2 regions of the Croceicoccus marinus genome follow, and region 2 is predicted to be linked to the other one. Evidence: predicted binding sites of a transcription regulator. Region 2 holds the regulator's gene; the other holds the start of a gene.
What was found. Region 2 encodes LexA, which represses DNA repair genes until DNA is damaged. Its sites were predicted from a motif close to GTTCCNCNCTTGTTCT; they were not measured.
Positions count from the first base shown of each region.

Region 1: A9D14_RS10730 (DNA-methyltransferase) is a predicted target of LexA. The motif match lies at 2,162-2,177, and genes of this name have one in related genera.

Region 1 is NZ_CP019602.1:2,240,746-2,244,671, reverse strand. Features, by position in the region: gene A9D14_RS10735 (BstXI family restriction endonuclease) at 83-1,045, shown strand; gene A9D14_RS10730 (DNA-methyltransferase) at 1,031-2,152, opposite strand; gene A9D14_RS10725 (hypothetical protein) at 2,621-3,025, shown strand; gene A9D14_RS10720 (hypothetical protein) at 3,123-3,500, shown strand; gene A9D14_RS10715 (hypothetical protein) at 3,497-3,745, shown strand; gene A9D14_RS19480 (hypothetical protein) at 3,735-3,926, opposite strand, start outside.
Region 2 is NZ_CP019602.1:1,122,961-1,126,886, reverse strand. Features, by position in the region: gene trpC (indole-3-glycerol phosphate synthase TrpC) at 1-147, shown strand, start outside; gene moaC (cyclic pyranopterin monophosphate synthase MoaC) at 152-646, shown strand; gene A9D14_RS05395 (molybdopterin molybdotransferase MoeA) at 643-1,851, shown strand; gene lexA (transcriptional repressor LexA) at 1,952-2,644, shown strand; gene A9D14_RS05385 (ComEC/Rec2 family competence protein) at 2,662-3,926, opposite strand, start outside.

The DNA.
Region 1 (3,926 bases), 1.1 Mb from region 2:
GTAAGCCCATCACAAGGGCAATCGAATTGGCTTGACGGCGGAAAGCCCGTCTATCAGTGACCCTTCACAAAGAAGAGGGACCATGGCACGGCCACCGAAGCTACCGAAGCTACTTGAGCGTAAGATATACAAGACCGGACAAACGCGTGGCGCAGATGATGACCAGATTTGGCAGAATCGAGTTGGCCGGAACAGCACTGTACTCATTCCTCTTGCTGTTTGGCGCGCGCATCAGACAGTGCGCCAGCTGAACTACGAGAACGGTTACATTATTCTCGTGCCCCCGCCCGAGTATTTTGAAGGAGGCGGGGCTGCAGTCTTGAAGGCTGAAGGCATTCAAGTAGGACAAAATGCTCTTGTCTTCTATGAACTGCGCGCACACTGGAACCGATGGTCCCCTGCGGACCACGGATTGACGGCTCCAAACTCTCGTACCGCGCCTCTAGGAGGACAGTATGTTGCTCGCATCGCCAACACTACTGCTGCCGGTGACCAGAGGATCAATCATGGCTACACAACCACTGGTCTGAAGGGGGCAGGCATTCGACTCTACGAGTACGCACCGACCGACGTAATTTATAGCGCTAGGGTACAGCTGGAGGCGCTGTTTTGGCTCGCTGAGGATTCTATTCAAACCTGCGTCGAAGTAGGAATGGACGAGCAAGATGTTGGGATGCGACGAAAAACTGTTCTCGCTGATGCCGCAAGTCGCGGTCTCCTTGACTTTAACGCGCTGCGCGAAGCCCGAACAGTCGATCATGACCAGAAGCTTGTTTGTCCTCTATGCTTGGAGCGGCTTAGTAGTCTAGGCTTCATGAGTAGAATGGAGCAAGCCGCTGGACGTGAACGTCACGATCTTACCGTTACTGAGATTAATCTATTTCACATCAAAGAACTTGCGTTCGGCCTTTTTAATCATCGGCCGTACAACCTCGGCTGGGGCCACCATCACTGCAACGTCGTGTGCAAAGACAGTGGAATTGGCGAAACCTTGGACTGGATGAAAGAAGTCTTGAAGCGAAATCAGGAGCTATTGGGAGAATAAGGGCAATATCGCTTCGAACGATGTGGCACCCTGCAAATCGCTCCCCTTTGCACGCTGTAGCAGCATATCTGATTTCTCTCCGATGAATTGTGCAGCGTAAGTCACCCACCGATGTTCTATTTCGATACCGATAGCACGACGGTCAAGACTGACAGCTGCCGCAAGCGTACTTCCCGAACCCGCAAAGCAGTCGAGAACTACGTCACCCTCATAGCTGCTAGTTCGAATGATGTGACGCAACATATCCTGCGGTTTTTCGGCAGGGTGCTTTCCACGATACTGCCGTACATTCATAAAGTCCCAAACGTCCACCCAGGGTTCTTTTGGGTCAACGTTGAAAGCACGGATTACATCTTCGTACCTCGGCATTAGCCTTATTTCGCCCGTACTCCTTAAAGCATCACAAATTTTCCCGTATTGGTCGCGGCTCGGAATGTTGCGCCCGGTCTCCCAGTTTGACACGGCACCACCGTTGTTCACTTTGCCATATGCACCGGTCATCTCTGTGAGTTGGTTCGACGTTAGACCACACTGCTTCCGACACGCTTTTAAGAAATGACCAAACGGCGCGCGCTTTAGGTTCCCATCTGCCGCTGGAGTGGCAAAAATTATGCGTTCGGAATGTGGATACCAACGACGCAGTGAAGTCTTCTTCATCTTTTGTCGCCAACCATCATACCCAGGCTCATTTGGCTTGGTCCAAGTGATTAGTGATTGAAGATTATAGTCTTCGCTAAGCGCAACGCATAGAAATGGAGCCATATCGGACGAGCAAAAAAGATATAATGATCCATTAGGCCTTAGAATTCGCTTCCACTCCCTTCCAAGCGCCTTGATCCAGTCTACGAAATGGTCATCGTGGTCAAAATCAGAATCGCCGTAGATATTGGCCTTCTTGGTGCTGTGATAAGGCGGATCCACCAGGACAAGATCAACTGACCCGCTTGGAATTCTCGGGAGGCACTCCAGAGCGTCTCCACACGAGAGCGAGAGTTCGTCGTTGCTGAATGCTTCGCTATGGCTGAGCGAGCCTCTTATACGCTGAAAGGCATGCTCACGATTAGCTGGATAGACTTCATCGCGAGACTTTGGAATCTGGAAAGACAAGGCGCTTGTGTTCCTGTTTGGTTCTGATCGAACGATAACCAGGACGTGCCGAGATTGCACTAAAAAAGCACCAGCAATCCCCCGCAAATTAACGATTGGCTTGCAAGGAATATCAAACCCAAGATCCTTGCAAAGGTATTTCGGATCGATCCCGAATGCCTCGAGGTAGGATGGCCGAACATGGGGCAGGCGAACCTTCAGGCCTCTAGAAGCAATTGGTACCCGTTCAGTTACGTCAGAACCGTATAACCGCCGCCCTTCAGCGTTGGGGGTCGATCAAAGGGATCATCAAGCCGTCATTCCAGTTACTCGCAGAGGCTGGTAACTGATGATGGCAATTTGTTAAGGCGCTGCTGCTGCGGGAACCGGAGTATCTTATATGAAGTGACGGTTCCTGCCGCCCCTTCCACCCACCAAGCCCTCGGCCCGCGCCGGGGGCTTTTTTGATTCCAGCAAGAGGAAAATCCCATGCATTACATCCGCACGGCGGAGGCGATGGCGCGCGTCCTGGATACGCAGCTTGAGCCCAAGCTTCACACCATCCTGATCGAACATCAGGAACGGCTGGCGGCCTACTACGGCTTTCGCTTCGAAGAACTGGCCGAGTTCCTGATCGTGGAGCGCGGAGACACGCTGGCTGAAACAGAAGACTCCTACAGCAGGCGGCTGGTCGAGCACGACGCCTTTATCATGCCGGTCGAGTTGGCAATTCGGCACAGCAGATGGATTGAAGTGATCTTCATCCTGTCGGACGACGGTTTCGGTTTGGTCCTGCTGGTTGAGACCGGCGAGGGCGCGGATCCCTTGCTGCTTTCTGCCTGCCAGCATGCTCTGCTCGAACACGAAAACTTCGATCCCGGCCATGACGGCTGATCCAGCTTTGTTCCGGTAGCTCACCTGCTGACCGGCTCTTCAATTGCAAACCCAACCAGCGCCTCACGGGCGCTTTTTTTATGGAAGGAATACACGCATGCTTTCCTTACCCGATGCTGCGGCCATCGAAGCCGCATTGCGCCAGCCGCTTTCTGCCGACCTTCACATGATGCTTGCAGCACGCCTGCAGCATAGCAGGGCGCAGGGCCTTGGCGATCTGACGTACATCGTTGTTATCGAATGCGGAGATGCAGAGGCAGCCGTCAAGCAGGTGCTAGGCTGGTCGCCACTGATGCATCCGATCGACGGGACGCGATATGACGACAGTGGCTTTCAACCCTACTGGGCATGGCTGAGCGATCTTGGCGGCTGGTACGAACTGATCCACCCGATCGGCAACGACGGCTTTGCCTATATTCTGCTGATCGAGCAAGGCGACGGCCCCTTTGCCGCGATGTGCGGGGGCCACCTATGATGCGGGTCATCGGCTATATCGTCGCTGCCTGTATCGCCATCGCTGCCTTCAAGTTGGCGATTGTGGTGGGCGCGATCGTTCTCGCAATCATGTTCCTCTTCTCGATCATCACGCGTCCGGCAGAAACCTTCACTTGGATGCTGGGCTTTACCGTGCTGGGCATGATGAATGCGTATCCCCTTGCAGGGCTCATCGTCATTGGTCTGCTTCTTGCCGCATGGTTGGCAGACAAAATCAATCAATAGCGGTAAGCGGGTGTTTTTCCGCTAAGTCTGCATCCGTTCCGCTTGCCGTATGGATCGCCTTTAAAATCGCTTCATCCGATCGACCCCGACGGCAAAGGTTTGCAAGCTGAAAAATTTCTGCCTCGGTTAAGGTGATTTGCCCATTGTGCTTCTCGCCAGCGATCACGCAGGGAAAGCGGAT
Region 2 (3,926 bases):
ATCTGCGACATGGCGGGCGTACGCTGTTTCCTAGTGGGCGAGAGCCTCATGCGGCAGCGCGACGTGACGACGGCGACGCGCGACCTGCTTGGCCTGCCGCGTATGGCGGGACTGCCCGGTTCGATGGGCCCGGCTCGATGGGCATGATTCGTTGACCAGCAAGCTCACCCATCTGGACGAAAGCGGCACCGCGCGCATGGTCGACGTGGGAGGCAAGACCCCCGCCCGCCGCACCGCGGTCGCCGGCGGCAGCATCGCCATGTCCGATGAAGCCCTGCAGGCAATCCGCGAAGGCAGCGTGAAAAAGGGCGATGTGCTGGCCACGGCACGCATCGCGGGCATCATGGCGGCCAAGAAGACGGGCGAGCTCGTCCCTTTGTGCCATCCGCTGCCCATCGACGCGGTAAACGTCGATTTCACCTTCGAGCATGGCTCGATCCATGCCACCGCCACTGCCTCTATCGAGGCGAAGACGGGGGTCGAGATGGAAGCGATCACTGCCGTCTCGGTGGCGCTGATCACGATCTATGACATGGCCAAGGCGCTCGACAAGGGCATGGTCATCGGCGGGATCCGACTGATCGCCAAGGATGGCGGCAAGTCGGGCCGCTGGCGCGCCGCGGGGCATGAGGATCTGGAGCTTTGACGGCAAGCTGGCTGCTGGGGCTCGAGGAAGCGCAGCGACGCCTTCTCGCGATGGCGCAGCCGCTGCCCGCCGTGGAATTGCCGATCGGAGAGGCAGCCGGTCGGTGGCTCGCCAGTGATGTCGCGGCGCTGCGATCTCAGCCGCCCGATCCGATGTCGGCGATGGATGGCTATGCCCTGCGGCAAGTCGACATGCCAGGCCCTTGGGACATCGTCGGCGAAAGCGCCGCAGGACACCCGTTCCAGGGCACGGTCGGACCCCGGCAGGCCGTTCGCATCGCGACCGGCGCGGTCGTTCCGGGCGGTGCCGACATGGTCGCCGTGCAGGAAGACTGCCGCGCCGAAGGAAGCAGGCTGTTCTTCGACGGCGATCCTCCCGAACCGCTCGGCCGGCATATCCGCCCCCGCGGGCTCGACTTCGCGCAGGGCGACATCATTGCGCGCGCTGGGGAAAGGTTGACGCCCGCTCGGCTGGCGCTGGCGATCACGGCGGGACACGGCAGGCTTTCAGTGCATGAAAAAGCCAGCGTCGCGGTGATCGAGGGTGGCGACGAATTGAGACCCGCGGGCGAGGACCTGCCTCCCGGCGCGATCCCCGCCAGCAATGGCGCCATGCTGGGCGCATTGTTCACCGACCTCGGCTGCGAAATCGAAAGCCATGGCCCCGTACCCGACCGCCGCGACGCGCTGCGCGCCGCTTTCGAGCAGGCGAAGAACGCGCACATGATCGTCACCAGCGGCGGCGCATCGGTGGGCGATCACGACCTCGTCTTGCCGGTGCTGGAGGAGATGGGCGCCAAGATCGACTTCTGGCGCGTCGCGATCAAGCCTGGCAAGCCGATCCTGGTCGCTCGTCTCGGTAGACAGCTGGTTATCGGCCTGCCCGGCAATCCGGTCTCCAGTTTCGTGACCGCGCATCTCTTCGCGCAGCCGATCGCCCGCGCGCTGATGGGCGACCGGTCGCCCTTGCCCGCGATGCAGCCCGCGTTCTGCCTGGGGGATCTGCCAGCGACCGGGAAAAGGACGGAATTCCTGCGCGCAGCGTTCACCGATCTGGGCGTGATGCCGCTGGCTTTGCAGGACAGCGCTGCACTGACGCCTCTGGCCGAAGCCGATGCGCTGATCCTGCGCCCTGCGGAAACGGCGGAAGTGAAAACCGGCGATGTCGTTCGGGTCATTCCGCTGGCGCCGCGCAACAGAAACTGACGCATTATTGCGTTAACATGGGTTGACGCGTGTTCCGATGTTGCTTAATTGTTCCGTATTCGTTCGCGCCGCTGGGCGCAAGGCGGAACAGGATACGGCCATGCTTACGCGCAAACAGCACGAATTGCTGATCTTCATCCAGCAACGGCTTGAGGATAGCGGAATTTCCCCCTCGTTCGAGGAAATGAAGGAAGCCCTCGACTTGAAGTCGAAGTCGGGCGTGCATCGCCTGATCTCGGCGCTGGAGGAACGCGGCTTCATCCGCCGCTTGCCGAACCGTGCCCGCGCGCTTGAGGTGATCCGCCAGCCGGACGATGTGACCGGCACCGCCCGGGCGAAATCCGCGCCGGCCAAACCCGACAATGTCGTCGAATTCAAGCGCCTTGCCCCGCAGCCCGGCGTATCGAGCGACGTGATTGAAATTCCGCTGCATGGCCGCATCGCCGCCGGCGTCCCGATCGAGGCGCTGGAGGATTCGCGGATGCTGCCCGTTCCCGCTGCCTTGCTGGGAAGCGGGGAGTATTATGCGCTGGAAGTTTCCGGCGATTCCATGATCGAGGCCGGCATCTTCGATGGCGATTATGCGCTGGTGCGCCGCACCGACACGGCGCGAGACGGCGAGATCATCGTTGCGCTGGTCCGCGGTGAGGAAGCGACGCTGAAATACCTCCGCCGCGTGAACGGCATGGTCCGGCTCGATCCTGCGAATGCGTCGTATGAGGCGCAGACCTACGATCCGTCGGAAGTGCAGGTCCAGGGCCGGCTTGCCGGACTGCTGCGCCGCTATCACTGAACGCCGCACCCCGCGGCCTACCATCCGTGGCTGTCGCCTTCGGGCCTGACCGCCCGGTAGGAGCCGCTTTCCAGATCGACGGCCAGCCCGCCGCGGCGCGACAGCAGGCTGCCGTCGGCCTTCAACATGGACGGCCGGCAATCCGCGGGGAGCCGCCTGCTGGAAATCACGATATCGGCCCGCGCGCAGGCGGCGACCAGCGGGCCATATGGTACGTCCACGGGTCGCTGGGCGACAAGCAGGGTCCTGCCCTGCGCCTGAAGCTGACAGAAATCGCCGTTGCAGCGCGCCCCGGGCCATTCGGGAAATTCGCTGAACGGTTCACCGTCCTTCGGCGTCTTGCCCATCGCCTCCACCATCGCGTCCGCTGCGAAACTCGTGCTGGTGCGCAGAAGGTATAATTCGCCGTCATCCGACAGCATGGCGGCATTTCGTCCGCTCTGTTCGATCAGCAGGTCGGCCGGGCGCGCAAGGAAGAGCGCGGACACTCCGATTGACAGCGGCAGCAGTCCCCACAGCCGAAACCGCCCCGACCACAGCGCCAGCCAGAACGCGCCCGCGACGCATGCCAGCGCCGCCACAAGCGAGACCTGCGGCAATTGCAGCACCGACCCGGGAAGCGAGGACGTCGTGTGTGCAATACCCAGTGTCAGGTCGAGCGACTTTGCCGAAAGCCACCAAAGGGGCGCTCCAACCCCCAGCAAATCGAAGACCAGCCCCGCGGTCAGCGCAGGCAGGGTTACCGCCGTCATCAGCGGAATCGCGACGACATTGGCAAGCGATCCATAGAGGCTCGACCGCTGGAAATGGAACAGGACCAGCGGGCTCAGCGCAGCCTCGACGATCAGGCCCGTCAGGAACAGCAGCAGGCCGGCATGGGCCCAGCGCGCCAGTTGTCCCTCGCCCCGCTGCTCCTTCAGCCACTCGACCAAGCGGCTGTTGTGGAATGCGACGATAGCCGTCACCGCGGCAAAGCTCAGCTGGAACGAGGGGCCGATGACCGCTTCGGGCCAGAACAGCATCACCGTCATCGCGGCCAGCGCGATCAGCCTGAGTGACAGCGCCTGCCGCCCGAGAGACAGCGCGGCCACGACCAGCAGCGCAGCCAGACAGGCCCGCACCGTCGGCAGCGCGGCTCCTGTCATCAGCGTATAACCGATCCCCGCCAGCGCGCCCGACCCCGCTGCCGCCAACGGGAGCCGCACTCGCAGGGCAAGCCAGGGGAACAAAGCGCCCACCCTGACCACCAGAAGCCACGCAATCGCCACGATCGCACCCACGT